4 regions of the Paenibacillus sp. FSL R7-0128 genome follow, and region 4 is predicted to be linked to each of the others. Evidence: predicted binding sites of a transcription regulator. Region 4 holds the regulator's gene; each other region holds the start of a gene.
What was found. Region 4 encodes Rex, which represses fermentation and respiration genes when NADH is low (regulators of the CRP and FNR family bind a similar motif). Its sites were predicted from a motif close to TTGTGAAATATTTCACAA; they were not measured.

Region 1 (3,345 bases), 240 kb from region 4:
AGACAAACTCAGGGTCAATAATTGCTACGTCTGGAGTCAGCTCATAGTCAGCGAGCGGATACTTGGTATTATTGCCTGTTGTCTTGTCTGTGATAACTGCGAACGATGTTACTTCAGAACCTGTACCCGAAGTGGTTGGAATGGCAACGAATTTCGCTTTGTTGCCGAGCTTAGGGAATTTGTATACCCGTTTGCGGATATCCATGAACTTCTGTTTCAGGCCGTTGAAGTCTGCATCCGGATGTTCGTAGAACAGCCACATGCCCTTGGCAGCATCCATTGGGGAACCACCGCCGAGTGCGATGATGCAGTCCGGCTGGAATCTGTTCATCATAGCTGTACCTTTTTCTACAGTAGTAGTCGATGGATCCGGTTCAACTTCCGAGAACACTTCGATCGCTACAGGAGTCTGGCGCTGACGCAGATAGTGCTCAACTCTTTCAACATATCCCAGTTTAACCATTACAGGGTCAGTGATGATAGCAACGCGTGTGATATCAGGCATTTTGGCCAGGTACTGAGTGGCTCCCTTTTCGAAGTAAATCTTGTCAGGTACTTTAAACCATTGCATATTCACGGTACGACGATTCACCCTTTTCACGTTGATCAGATTGATTGCAGTGACGTTCTGCGATACCGAGTTGCGTCCGTAAGATCCGCAGCCCAGTGTCAATGAAGGGATATTAGTGTTGTAAATGTCGCCGATTGCGCCGTGTGTGGATGGCGAGTTGACGAGAATACGTCCGGTCTGCAGACGGTTGGAGAACTTCATGATTACTTCTTCGTTGTTGGAATGGATAGCCGAGCTGTGGCCCATGCCGCCAAATTCAACGATTTGAGCTGCGCGCTCGATACCCTGGTCAGCATTCTTCACTTTGTAGCAAGCCAGAACCGGGCTCAGCTTCTCAGCGGACAATGGATATTTAGTACCTACACCTTCAAGCTCAGCTACCAGGATCTTCGTTCCGGCAGGAACCTGAATACCGCACATTTCAGCGATCTTCACAGCGGATTGGCCAACGATAGCCGGGTTAACTGCACATTTCTCTACGTTCATTGCGCCGCTGGTCAGCTTAGCTGCTTCTTCTTTGTTCACAAAGTAACAGCCGTTTGCAATCATTTTCTTTTTCACTTGATCGAAGATAGCTTCTTCAATGATAACTGCCTGCTCGGAAGCACAGATCATACCATTATCAAAAGTCTTCGACAGGATAAGGTCTGTTACAGCCTGATCAATATCAGCACTCTTCTCAATGAAGGCAGGCACGTTACCAGGACCTACGCCGAGTGCCGGTTTGCCGCAGCTGTAAGCTGCCTTGACCATTGCCGATCCGCCGGTTGCCAGAATCAGTGCAACGTCCGGATTGTTCATCAGTGCGTTTGTTTTGTCCATCGTAGGAAGCTCAATCCATTGGATGAAGTTCTCAGGTGCGCCTGCTGCTACGCCTGCATCATGCAGAATTTTGGCTGCTGCCGCACTGCACTCTTGCGCTGACGGGTGGAAACCGAATATAATAGGGTTACGTGTCTTAGCGGAAATCAAAGCTTTAAACATCGTGGTGGATGTTGGATTGGTTACCGGTGTGATACCCATAATGATTCCGACTGGTTCAGCAATCTTCTGGAAGCTGTCATAAGCGTTATCCTCAATAACGCCTACAGTCTTGTCGTACTTAATACCGTGCCAGATATATTCAGTGGAGAAGATGTTCTTTGTAATTTTGTCTTCGTATACTCCGCGTCCTGTTTCTTCAACAGCCAGTTTTGCCAGGTACATATGCTTGTCGAGTCCGGCCAGCGCCATTGCATGAACGATTGTGTTTGTCTGCTCTTGATCCAGGCCCATGAACGCTTCGTGGGCTTTCTTTGCTTTATCCACCAAAACCTGAATATACTCTTCAGCGGTGGTTTGTTTCACTTGGGCGGCGACTTCGTTTTTAACTGCCATCTCCCTCGTCCTCCTGTCAATTTTTAGGTTGTTTCTTTCTATACATTTATCTTAGCACATCCTTTTCACCTTGTATAGTGAAATCTTTCACAAAGTATAAAGTTTTTTTTGAGTTGTTTTCAAAGCGCTTTCATTCGATCATATACTAGTGTTTTTACCATATTATATGTAATATTTAATTGAAATTTGTCTATTCTGCGAACGCAATACGATAGTCTGCAGCGTTGATAGCCCATCTTGCCTTGCAATGCCGGTTGGGCTTCGGGAATTTTGCTCATGAATGCCAAGCTATCACTTCGGTTCATCCGTCGCTCTTCTACAGACTCACTCTGACGATGAATATAAATATAAATTTCTGCCAAGTGGAAACGGCTTTGCCGTCCTTTTAAAGGACGGTACCGTTTCAGCGAGAAATAGAAGGATAAGTTATCGTGTGCAACCTATAAATTCTTATATTTTTATAAAAAAAGAGACAGCATCTCTGCTGTCCCCCCCTTATTCATCTCTTCCCCTAAGTCTAGAAAGAGACATCCCAGGCTACTCCACCTTAATGGTATCGAAAAATTTCTTCTGTACGGTTGCGGCTGCTGCATCAAGCTGGGCCTTGGAGTCCGTGCCTTCCTTGGCGAACAGCTCCTGAATGACATTGGACATGGTTGCATAGTAGTCCTGGGTATTGTACTGCGCCTCAGGTTTGCCGTCGAGCAGAGCCATAATATCTGTATTGTATTGATAGACAATATCAGAGTATTTGTCATACACTGCTTTGGTCTTCTTGCCGAAGTCGGAATCGGCAGCATAGTAATCAAGAAGCGGCGGAATGAAGTATTTGCCGTCCGCCTTGCGCTGCTGCAGAATGGCATCGAGCGCTTCCAGACCTTTATCCGAGAAATAGTCGAAGGTAATATAACGGAAGGCCATCTCCTGCTCATCCTTGCTGGCATTAGGGTTGATGACCAGATAGTCGCCGCCGAGAACACCGGTATGCTTGCCGCCCTTCTCAGCCGCAGGCATTGGATAGGTCAGCACATCCTCAGGCTTGAACCCGCCCTGGTTAAGCGCCTGTTCAATGACTCCGTCAGATCCGGCCATTACCATCGCGGTACGGCCCTGCTGGAAGGCACCTACAGCATCGCCCCAGCCGAGCGCCCAATCCTGGGGAACCGCTTTGGCTTCCCATCTCAGCTTTTTATAGAAGTCCAGCGCTTTAACACCAGCTTCGGAATTGAAGGTGGCCACCACCTTGCCGCCCTCAATCTTCTGAATCTCCCCGCCTGCTTCGAACAGGAAGTTGGTCCAGTTCCAGCCGGCTTCGTTGCCTTTGCCCATCGGGGCAATGCCGGAGATACCTTTCTTGGGATCGGCCACTCCTTTGGCTGTGTTCAGCATGTCGTCCC
Region 2 (3,345 bases), 1.7 Mb from region 4:
AACGTAAGATTCTTCTCCGCATACTGAAGGCCAAGCCGGGCACCCGCCATCAGCGCGTAACCTACACCCAGCGATGAGGCATCGGCGTAATTGCGTCCACAATCTGTGATACTATCCCCCTGAAACAGGATGATATCGTTCTTTTGAAATGGCATGCCTGAAATCCTCCTATGAAAACATCTATAGTATGTAAACATGATCATTATAGCAAATCGGCTTTCCTGCGGACACGTTTTCATTGAAAATTATTCCTTCTATTTAAACAGAAAACCCCCTCAGACTGCCATATGACAGCCCCAGGGGGATCTAAGGATAGATGATTAATAGGCCAGGCTGAACAAGCCGTGGATATGAGTCAAGTAACGGATATTGCTGGCTTCCTTCATCAGCGTTGCCGGTAGCCCCTTCAGCGGAGTGGAGTTACCGCCGACAATGGCTACCCCGTCTTTGCGTCCGAGGCTGGCGAGTGTGCCGGAATTGACCGGGCTGAAGGCTTCCTGCGGTTTATCATTAAGATAAGCGAACAGATTGTAGCCAATCAGCTCACCCATCTGCCAGGCGATCTGTGCCGTTGGCGGATAAGGACGGCCATCCGGTGCAAAGACAACAGCGCTGTCTCCGGCTACAAATACATTAGGGTGTGAAGTGGACTGCAGGAACTCATTCACCGTGGCCCGGCCGCGGTTGACTTCAAGACCGGATTCGCCAACCAGCGGATTGCCCTGTACCCCGCCGGTCCAGACGAAGGTGTTCGCCACAATCTGCTGCCCATCCTTGAGATCAATCTTATTATCGGCCACCTTCGTAACCGGAAGACCCGTCAGGAATTGCACCCCGCGCTTCTCCAGGCTGGCTGTAGCGCGCTCAATCAGATGATCCGGCAGGACAGGGAGAATCTTCGGACCCGCTTCAACAAGCAGAAGCTTGATCTCAGCAGGATTCACTCCATATTGCTTCGTCAGCTTAGGCAGAATATCGGCAATTTCGCCTACCAGCTCTACGCCAGTCAGTCCGCCGCCGCCGATCAGAATCGTTGCATCTGCTGCGTTGCGGGTTTTGGAGTAGTCACGAATCCGGTCTTCAATATGACGGCGGATCCGCAGCGCATCTGCTGCTGATTTCAGCACCATGCTGTATTCTTCAAGTCCCGGAATACCAAAGTATGCGGTGGTGCTGCCCAGACCGACAACGAGAGCATCATAGGTCAGCATGACGCCGTCCGAGAGAATAACCTGCTTGTTATCCGGGGAGAACGAATTGACCTTGGCGATTTTCAGATCAATATCTTTACCGGCGAACAGCTTCGCCAGCGGCATGGCAACCGCCTGTTCAGACGCACTGCCCGCTGCAAGCCGGTGCAATTCCGTAATAATCTGATGTGTAGGATACTGATTGACTACTGTTATTTTGGCTTCCGCTTTGCTCATATATTTACGAATGGTTAAGGCACTAAGCAGGCCGCCGTAGCCTGCACCTAGGATCACTATATGTTTTGACATGATAATTCCTCCATCATTAAGTATTACGGGCTTATTTGCCCGATTGACGTTCACCGCTGACCTGCAGATAGGCATTCATGAACCGGAGAGCCTTCTGTACCTGCGGGTCCTTGATCATCTTCATCATGCCGAACAGGCTGACTGTTTCGCTGCTTGCTTCCGCGCGGTCTTTCGCTTCAATAACAGTAGCCGCCAGATTCTTGGCAGTGCCCACCACAGGACCCGCCATTTCCTTAATCGCACCGACTGTATCATTCTTAAGTACTTCATCCGTGGCAACCGACTGCACAAAATCTAGTGATTTGGACAATACACTGACCATTTGTGTGATCTGCGGCAGCTGCTCTACCAAAAGAATCAGAGATTGCTGCACCTCCGGCTTCAAAAGCTCTTTCAGCACATCCTCTCTAGGAAGAGCTGCTTCTGGTATTTCTTGTTCAGGCAGGGTTTGGGTAACGGTTTCTGACATATCGAAGTCTCCTTTTACAAATCGTATTCTTGCACAATGACATCCAGGTGAAACTATGTGACTATTATAACACTCTCTTTGTTATTATTGTCACAATCTTTTTACCTTTGCAACCTATTTTTGTGATTATTATCACTTCATCATCGGTTTTATCGAACCCAGTCGTTTAATCAGGTTAAATTTACAAATTATTATGTTTTTCCTCATTGACGTATACAAAGAGTCGTGATATCTTAAGCAAGTAACTAAATGTAAGTTTATTAATTAATATCAGCAATTGATTATTACTAAGCAGCATACATATTAGATGGAGGTAATGACTTATGAGTACTTTTTCCGAATTGGTGCAGTCCCGCAGATCGGCTAATAATTTCGTGGAAGGTGTTACCATTCCGCAGAGTGAGCTCGAAGAGATGTTCTCCCTGGCACGTCTGGCTCCCTCGGCTTATAATCTTCAACACACCCATTATAAGGTGATCAGCGATGACAACGTAAAGGAAGCCATCCGCAAGGACGCGTATGGCCAATACAAGATTCACACCGCTTCTGCTGTTATTGTGGTGCTGGGTGACAAAAATGCCTACCTGCAGGCTCCAGAAATCTATAGCGGGCTTAAGCTGCTGGGAGCGATGAGCGAGGATGCATACGAGCAAACCATTCAATCTATCAACGATGCTTATACCGGGAATGATGCGTTCCAGCGGGATGAAGCGATCCGCAATGCTTCTCTGTCGGCGATGCAGTTCATGCTGATTGCCAAGGATAAGGGCTGGGATACCTGCCCGATGATCGGCTTTGATCCGGAGGCTGTGAAGGCTACCCTCCGTCTCGGCGACCATATGGTTCCGGTGATGCTGATTACGATCGGCAAGGATAACCAGCACAAGATCAGACCGCGTGGTTATCGCAAGCCGGTCAATGAGTTTGTTGAATTCATCTAATAAAAAGGGTCTTCCGGCTACTATGCCGAAAGACCCTTGTCTATATCATCCTGCCGTATTCTCAATCCATACTCACCGCGCATACTGCAAAATCGCCACAGCCGCACGCTCCTGCCGCTCTACATCCGTGCTGTTCAAGGCTGCCTTCAGGACAGCCAGCGCCTGCGCTACTGTAGCTTCATCCACCTGAACCGGACAGGCCCCGGCGGCACTTCCGCTATCCCCGGCCTGATTCTCTAGCCAAAGATCCATTCGGGCTGCGGGCAGCACTCCTGAATAGGCAGTTATTCTGCTGTCAGAGGCAAGCAGCCCTGCTACAGCCGGATTAACCGCAGCGAGTGGCAGACTCTTCAGCCAGGTGACACCGCGCCGGTGGGCTGTACTATCCTCTGCGCCGCTGTGCCGGGTATCATAGAAGTAATCGCCAAGGTCCCCG
Region 3 (3,345 bases), 3.9 Mb from region 4:
CACGCTTCTGCTCTCGCATAAGGCTTTTATCGGATACCATAAGGATCTAAGCATTATGTATCACAGCGATGAGGCCATCAAACAGTTGATGGATGCCCAGTACGAGACCGGCCGACTCAAAACGCTTACCTATCTCCAGATGGGGCAAGACGAGCTGAAGACCGGGGATACGGAGGCAGCTTCGATCATTGTGTTTGAGTCTGTGAGCGCTATTGTCGACTTCATCTCCTTCTCCCCCCAGCGGATCACCGTGGACCGGCTGAAGTCAGAGCTGGTTCATATGCTGGTGCAATATCTGTACAAGTAGACAGAACCAGTGATTTCTCTATACCTCTGCACGCCAAATAACCCCACAACATATAGATTCTCGCCAAAAAAAGAGCAAGCCCGCAGGTTACCCTGCAGCTTGCTCTTCTCTATTAACCCTTACGGATCAGCGTTTATCCTTCCAGAAATTGAGCGGCTCCATATCCTTCGTAATGAGCTTGAAGGTATAACCATCCTTCTTCAGCTTCTCCAGAATACGCGGCAGCACCTTGAGTGTAGCCTTCTGGTCATGCATCAGAATGACCGGATTGGTCTTGGACGCCTTCAGCTTGTTCACCTGATCCATCACGGTGTTATAGATTCTGTCGCTGTTCTGTTTGTATTTCCAGTCATAGGAATCCACGTTCCAGTCCCAGAGATGATATCCCTGCGTCAGGACTTTATCCCTGAAGGACTTGGTGAAATACGGCTTGCTTCCGTATGGCGTACGGATCAAGGTGGTGCTGGCTCCCGTCAGCTTCTTCAGTGTCGCATTGGCCCCCGACATCTCGGCAAGCGCCGCTGCCGGTGAAGCATAGAACTTCTCCTGGCGGTGGGTCACGCCATGCAGCGCTAAGCCATGGCCTTCTTTCGCAGTCCGCTTCACCTGGGCGGGATGCTGATTCATGTTGTTCCCCAGCATGAAGAAGGTTGCCTGTACGTCATATTTACGGAGGATGTCCAGCAGGTCGCCAGTCGTGGCTGACGGGCCATCGTCGAAGGTCAGGTATACGGTCCGGCCCGGCTTGCCCGGCTCAGTTGGTGTAACCGGAGTCGCTGGATTCGTTGGAGCTACCGGAGCCTCCGGCTTCAGCTCGGCAGCATATTTATCGGTGAAGGCTGCATCGGTAAGCTGCGCCGAGCCGTCCTTCACACGAAGTAAATATTTATCTCCCGCATAGGAAATGCTATACCCGAGGTAACCGCTGAGCTTCAGCGGAGCCATGAGTTTGCCGTCCTGTACGAAAGTGCTCATAGGCACGGCAGTCCCATCCTTCAGTACCGCACCTCCGTCCTTGCTCAGCAGGGTAAGCGAACCTGTCCCGCCGGCTACGTGAATCCCGTCCGTCAGGCCGGTAAGGGTCCATTTCAGCTCATCCGCAAGCGCGCGCAGCGGTACATAATAGGTGCCTTTTACGGATACAGCTTCAACCTTGCTTAATTTATCGTTGACTCCGAGTTTAAGAATAGTGCTATTACCTTTAGCGTTAGCCGGGACCTGCACAAGCCCCATAATTAGGAATAAAGACATGAATAAGAGCAGAATTTTCTTGATGCGCACAGCAGCAGTCTCCAATCTATGTATATTTGTCTATCACTTTATCATATATACTTTCAACGTAATTTGAGAGATTGTAACCGCAAGCTAAGAAATTGTTACTCTTATGCAATGATAAATGAGGGTTCGCCATTATTTTCAGAAAGCACGCAATTCTCGTCGAATGCTGTCACAGCAGGCGTTACACGGTTAAATCAGCGGTTTTTGGCACAGAATAATTGTGACAAATTTAATAACAATATCGGAATTTTGAACAAAAATTGAACAACCTTAAAATTAGCTAAAGTGCGCCACTACAGTGATCTTTATCATACCCTTAGGGAGTTGTAACAATTTGATCACACATATTTAACTTGTTCGCCATTTTTAAGGTCTATTTTATATATTTATACAAAATATGTATTTTGCATTATGGGTAAGTAGTTCTTACTATAGATACAGATCAATGTACTTCCGTTAATGAACGGCGAATGAAAAGTAGTATTGAAGGAAGGAGTTCTATATGAAAAAAAAGGGACCGTTATACGCTCTGTTTCTAAGCCTGATCCTTCTCCTGCCGGGATGCAGCTCGATCGCTGTTCTGAACCCGAAGGGGCCGTCTGCCAGAACGTTATCTGACACCATTATCCTCTCAATTATTGTAATGCTTGGTGTTCTGGCAGTTGTCTACATCCTATACATCTTTGTATTGGTGAAATACCGTGCGAAGAAGAGTAATGAGGGTTACATTCCAAAGCACGAGGAAGGCAATGTAGTCCTTGAGGCGATCTGGATTATTATCCCGATCATTATCGTAGCCTTCCTGTCTGTTGTAACCGTCAAGACGACAAACGAAGTGGAGAATGTGGCTGCGGATTATAAAGATCAGACTCCGCTGGTCATCTATGCTTCCTCCTCCAACTGGAAATGGCATTTCAGCTACCCTGAGGAAGGGATCGAGACGGTGAACTACGTGAATATGCCGGTGCATCGTGCGGTAGAATTCAGAATGTACTCATTCGGCACCATTACCAGTCTTTGGATTCCACAGCTTGCCGGTCAAAAGTACGCCATGAGCGACATGCTGACAACGCTTCATCTCTCCGCTGATACGGAAGGCTCTTATATCGGAAAGAATGCTAACTTCAGCGGTAAAGGCTTCGCCCACATGGAATTCGAAGCACTTGTTCTGAGTAACAAAGGTTACGAGGACTGGGTGAAGGAAGTGAAGGAAACTGCACCTAAGCTGACGGAGGAAGAATTCAAAGGCCTGCTGGCCACGGATTACCTCGGACGCAAAACGTATTCCTCCACCCATCTGGAGTTCAGCCCTCCTCCGGGAAATCACGGAGATCATATGAGCGGCGGCGGCAAGGAAATGGATATGGACAACGGCAATCCGGAGCATCAGGATAACAAGGAAATTCATCCGTCTCCCGAGCCGTCCAGCGGAACGGAATTCGACAGCAAGCCTGATCCGGAAGTCGATCAGCCGCTGCCAAGCTCCCCTGTCGATGAAAGCACACATGAAGGACACTAGCTCTCTGAAGAGCTTAATGCAACACACTGAAAGGAGCTACCCTAATGGATTTGGACAAATTTAAGGTTCACGGCGAACCCTTGATATACGGGGCCATGATCAGTATTGCACTGGCAACCATCGGGATTCTCGTAGGGCTTACCTATTTCAAGAAATGGGGCTATCTGTGGCGCGAATGGCTGACCACGGTTGACCACAAAAAAATCGGGATCATGTACATCCTCGCGGCGCTGCTGATGCT
Region 4 (3,345 bases):
TTCGAACATATCCAGATTGTTGTTGCTCGCCGCACCGTCTGTCCCCAGAGAGACCTTAACCCCGGCTCTCAGCAGCTCAGGAACACGGGCTACCCCGCTGGCCAGCTTCAGGTTACTACCGGGGTTATGCGACACGCCAACGTTATGGCGGGCCAGGATCCCGATCTCTTCATCGTTCAGATGAACCCCGTGGGCAATGAGCGAAGGACGGGTGAACATCCCGAGCTTCTCCAGATGCGCGACCGGACGCAGGCCGTAGTCGGCCACGTTCTGTTCCACTTCATGGCGCGTCTCGGACATATGGGTGTGTATTGGCAGGTCTAGATCATGGGCAGCCTGCACAAACTTCATGAAAAACTCTGGAGGACAGGTGTACGGGGCGTGCGGTGAGAGCATGGTCGTAATTCTGCCGTCAGCCTTGCCGTGCCAGTTACGGGCAAAAGCAATCGCCTCAGCAAGCTTCGCTTGCTGTACCTCTTCCGGGCACAGCCCAATTACGCCGCGCATCAGCACAGCACGAATACCGGACTGCTCCGTTACTTCCGCTACCCGGTCCATATGATCATACATATCGAGGAAGGTGGTTGTGCCGCCCTTCAGCATTTCCAGTACAGACAACGAGGTTCCCCAATATACATCATCACCAGTGAATTTCTCTTCCATCGGCCACATCTTCTCCTGCAGCCAAGTCTGAAGCACCATATCGTCGCCGTATCCGCGCAGCAGTGACATGGCCGTATGCCCATGGGTATTGACCAGACCCGGCATGAACAGCAGACGGCTGCCGTCTATGACCTGTGCACCATCCTCCACTACCGGCTCAGCTTCACCTATGTAAGTAATCAGATCATTCTCCAGGGACATGTACCCGCTCAGTACCGGCTTGTCACTGCCCGGAACCAGGAAGTGCCCATTCTTGATTATCGTGATCTTACTGCTCATCTTCAGCCTCATCCTTTCCATCATGCAAATAATAGGCCAAGCTCTGCAGATCTGTGGTGAAATCTGCGGCATGAATCCGGATATTGGCAGGCGTCTTGAGAATAACCGGTGCGAAGTTCAGAATCGCTTCGATACCGGAATCCACAAGAATATCGGCTACGTTCTGGGCTTCGCTGTCAGGCACGGTAATAATCCCGATCCGGATGCCCTGCGAGCGGATGGTACTGCTTAGCTCCTCCATCGGCTGCACAACCAGCGAGTTGATCTGCTGGCCCACCTTCGGCGGGTAGGCATCGAAGATGGCAGTAATCTTCATCGTATCCTTCAAGTAAGCGTTGTAGTTAGACAAAGCATGACCGAGGTTACCGGCTCCAACCAGTGCAACATTAATTTGCTGGTCAAGCTTCAGGATATGGCGGATCTTCTCAATCAGATAAGATACATCATAGCCGATGCCTTTTCTGCCAAAATCACCGAAATAAGCCAAATCCTTACGGATCTGGGCGGGATTTAGGTCAAGCTTCTGGCCCAGCTCCTGAGAAGAGACTGTGGAGATTTCACGTTTTTGGAGATCGTTCAGGAAACGCAGGTACACTGGGAGCCTGCGCACGACGGCCTCCGATATTTTATCCGATTTCATGTATTCTCCTCCTTAAAAGTTTTGTTAGCCTACACTTCATTCCGTACAATTATAGCAACCGTGCCCCGCCGCCTGCCGGAGTGGCAGGACAGGCGGGAACGGATCTTCAGGATAATCATGACTTATTAATAATAGCAATAGCAGATGAATTAGGAAACCCCGCCGTCATCCAGCCATTCGGCAATTCTCGGGACCATCTGCTCGGTGAGCATATGCTCCATCTTGGGACCGGGGAGCGAGTACAGAAAGTACTTTCCGTAATGCGATTCAATCACTCTGGTATCGTACACAATTACGATGCCCCGGTCCTGCGCCGTGCGGACCAGCCGCCCGAAGCCCTGCTTGAAGCGGATGACAGCCTGCGGCACGGACAGCTTCATGAACGGATTCTTCTTCTGTGCCTGAAGCAGCTCTGACTTCGCTTCTGCCAGCGGGTGATTCGGCGGCTGGAACGGCAGTCTGACAATCGCCAGGCAGGTCAATGCTTCTCCAGGGATATCCACCCCTTCCCAGAAGCTGCTGGTACCCAGCAAGACCGAAGCCGGGCTGTCCTGGAAGCGGCGGATCAGCTTGCTCCGGCTGCCGCCTTCCACACCTTGTCCGAGTACCGCGATATCCTGTGAGGCAAGTGCCTCCTTCAGCGGTTCATACACCTGGCGCAGCATCTTGTAGGAGGTGAACAGCACCAGCATCCGCCCCCGTGTTGTTACAGCTGTCTCAGCAAGGGAGTGCACGAGGGTGTCCACAAAGCGGGCATCCCCAATACTCCCCTTGACGCTCGGGAAGTCCCGCGGAATGACCAGGAGAGCCTGCTCACGATACTTGAATGGCGACGGAAGCAGTGCAGTCATCAGACGCCGCTGCTCTGCAGCCTCGCCAAGACCCAGGTTATCAATCATGAACTGGAAGGATTTATCCACGGATAAGGTGGCCGAGGTCAGGATAATGCTCTTCTTCTTATCGAAGAACAGCTCCCTGAGCTGGGTGCTGACATCTACAGGAACAGCATACATTTGCAGCGACTTGCCCTTATAATTACCGCTTCCCTCCAGCCAATACACGATATTCTCATCGTTCAGACTCATGAAGAAGCGGATCTGCTCTCTAATGGATGCCAGATCCTTGAATAACCCGCCGATATCGGTCACAAGACTGTCTGAGGAGGATTGGCTGTCCGTGTCACGCATCTCACTGAGCATTTTGTCGCCCTTGCGGATGATATCGCTCAGACTGAGGTTCAGTGTATTCTCAAGGGCAGCCAGCTCCTCCCAATCCTTCGGCTTCTTGCCCGGCTGCAGGCGTGCCACCAGCTGGCCTGCTTCACCGGCCCCTGCATCGCTGCGCTCGGGCAGCAGGCTGAAGAGCCGGTCGCTGAGCGCATCCCAGGACTCCTTCACCGTCAGCAGATCGGGATAGATCCGGTCGATCACGCCGCTCCATTCGGAAGCCTGCTCACTGCCCGAAGACTGCAGACTCTGGCGGAGGGCAGGCAGCTGCCCGCTCCGGCTATCCTTATAGAGTCGGGTGAGGGTATGGGCGAATGTGAAATATTTCATCTGCATGCCAAGATGCTTGCCGGCAATATCCTCCAGATGATGGGCTTCATCAATTACAAGATGGTCGTACGCCGGAAGAAGCTGATGCCCGGCTTTGACATCTGCGAACAGCTTGGAATGATTGGTGACCACCACATCGGAGATCCCGGCTTCATGCTTGGCCCGGTGGTAATAGCATTTGCGGAACCACGGACAGGCGCGTCCCAG

Region 1: the regulator Rex is predicted to act here: its motif matches at 2,024-2,041, upstream of adhE (bifunctional acetaldehyde-CoA/alcohol dehydrogenase).
Region 2: the regulator Rex is predicted to act here: its motif matches at 2,047-2,064, upstream of NST26_RS12705 (DUF1641 domain-containing protein).
Region 3: the regulator Rex is predicted to act here: its motif matches at 1,804-1,821, upstream of qoxA (cytochrome aa3 quinol oxidase subunit II).

The regions. Positions count from the first base shown of each region.
Region 1 is NZ_JBBOCD010000001.1:5,119,553-5,122,897, forward strand. Features, by position in the region: gene adhE (bifunctional acetaldehyde-CoA/alcohol dehydrogenase) at 1-1,948, opposite strand, end outside; gene NST26_RS21740 (ABC transporter substrate-binding protein) at 2,486-3,345, opposite strand, start outside.
Region 2 is NZ_JBBOCD010000001.1:3,130,482-3,133,826, reverse strand. Features, by position in the region: gene NST26_RS12715 (SGNH/GDSL hydrolase family protein) at 1-155, opposite strand, end outside; gene NST26_RS12710 (NAD(P)/FAD-dependent oxidoreductase) at 321-1,499, opposite strand; gene NST26_RS12705 (DUF1641 domain-containing protein) at 1,531-1,968, opposite strand; gene NST26_RS12700 (nitroreductase family protein) at 2,292-2,909, shown strand; gene NST26_RS12695 (hypothetical protein) at 2,982-3,345, opposite strand, start outside.
Region 3 is NZ_JBBOCD010000001.1:1,006,867-1,010,211, reverse strand. Features, by position in the region: gene NST26_RS04155 (TetR/AcrR family transcriptional regulator) at 1-307, shown strand, start outside; gene NST26_RS04150 (polysaccharide deacetylase family protein) at 434-1,588, opposite strand; gene qoxA (cytochrome aa3 quinol oxidase subunit II) at 2,088-3,104, shown strand; gene qoxB (cytochrome aa3 quinol oxidase subunit I) at 3,149-3,345, shown strand, end outside.
Region 4 is NZ_JBBOCD010000001.1:4,876,537-4,879,881, forward strand. Features, by position in the region: gene NST26_RS20535 (amidohydrolase) at 1-942, opposite strand, end outside; gene NST26_RS20540 (redox-sensing transcriptional repressor Rex) at 932-1,582, opposite strand; gene dinG (ATP-dependent DNA helicase DinG) at 1,732-3,345, opposite strand, start outside.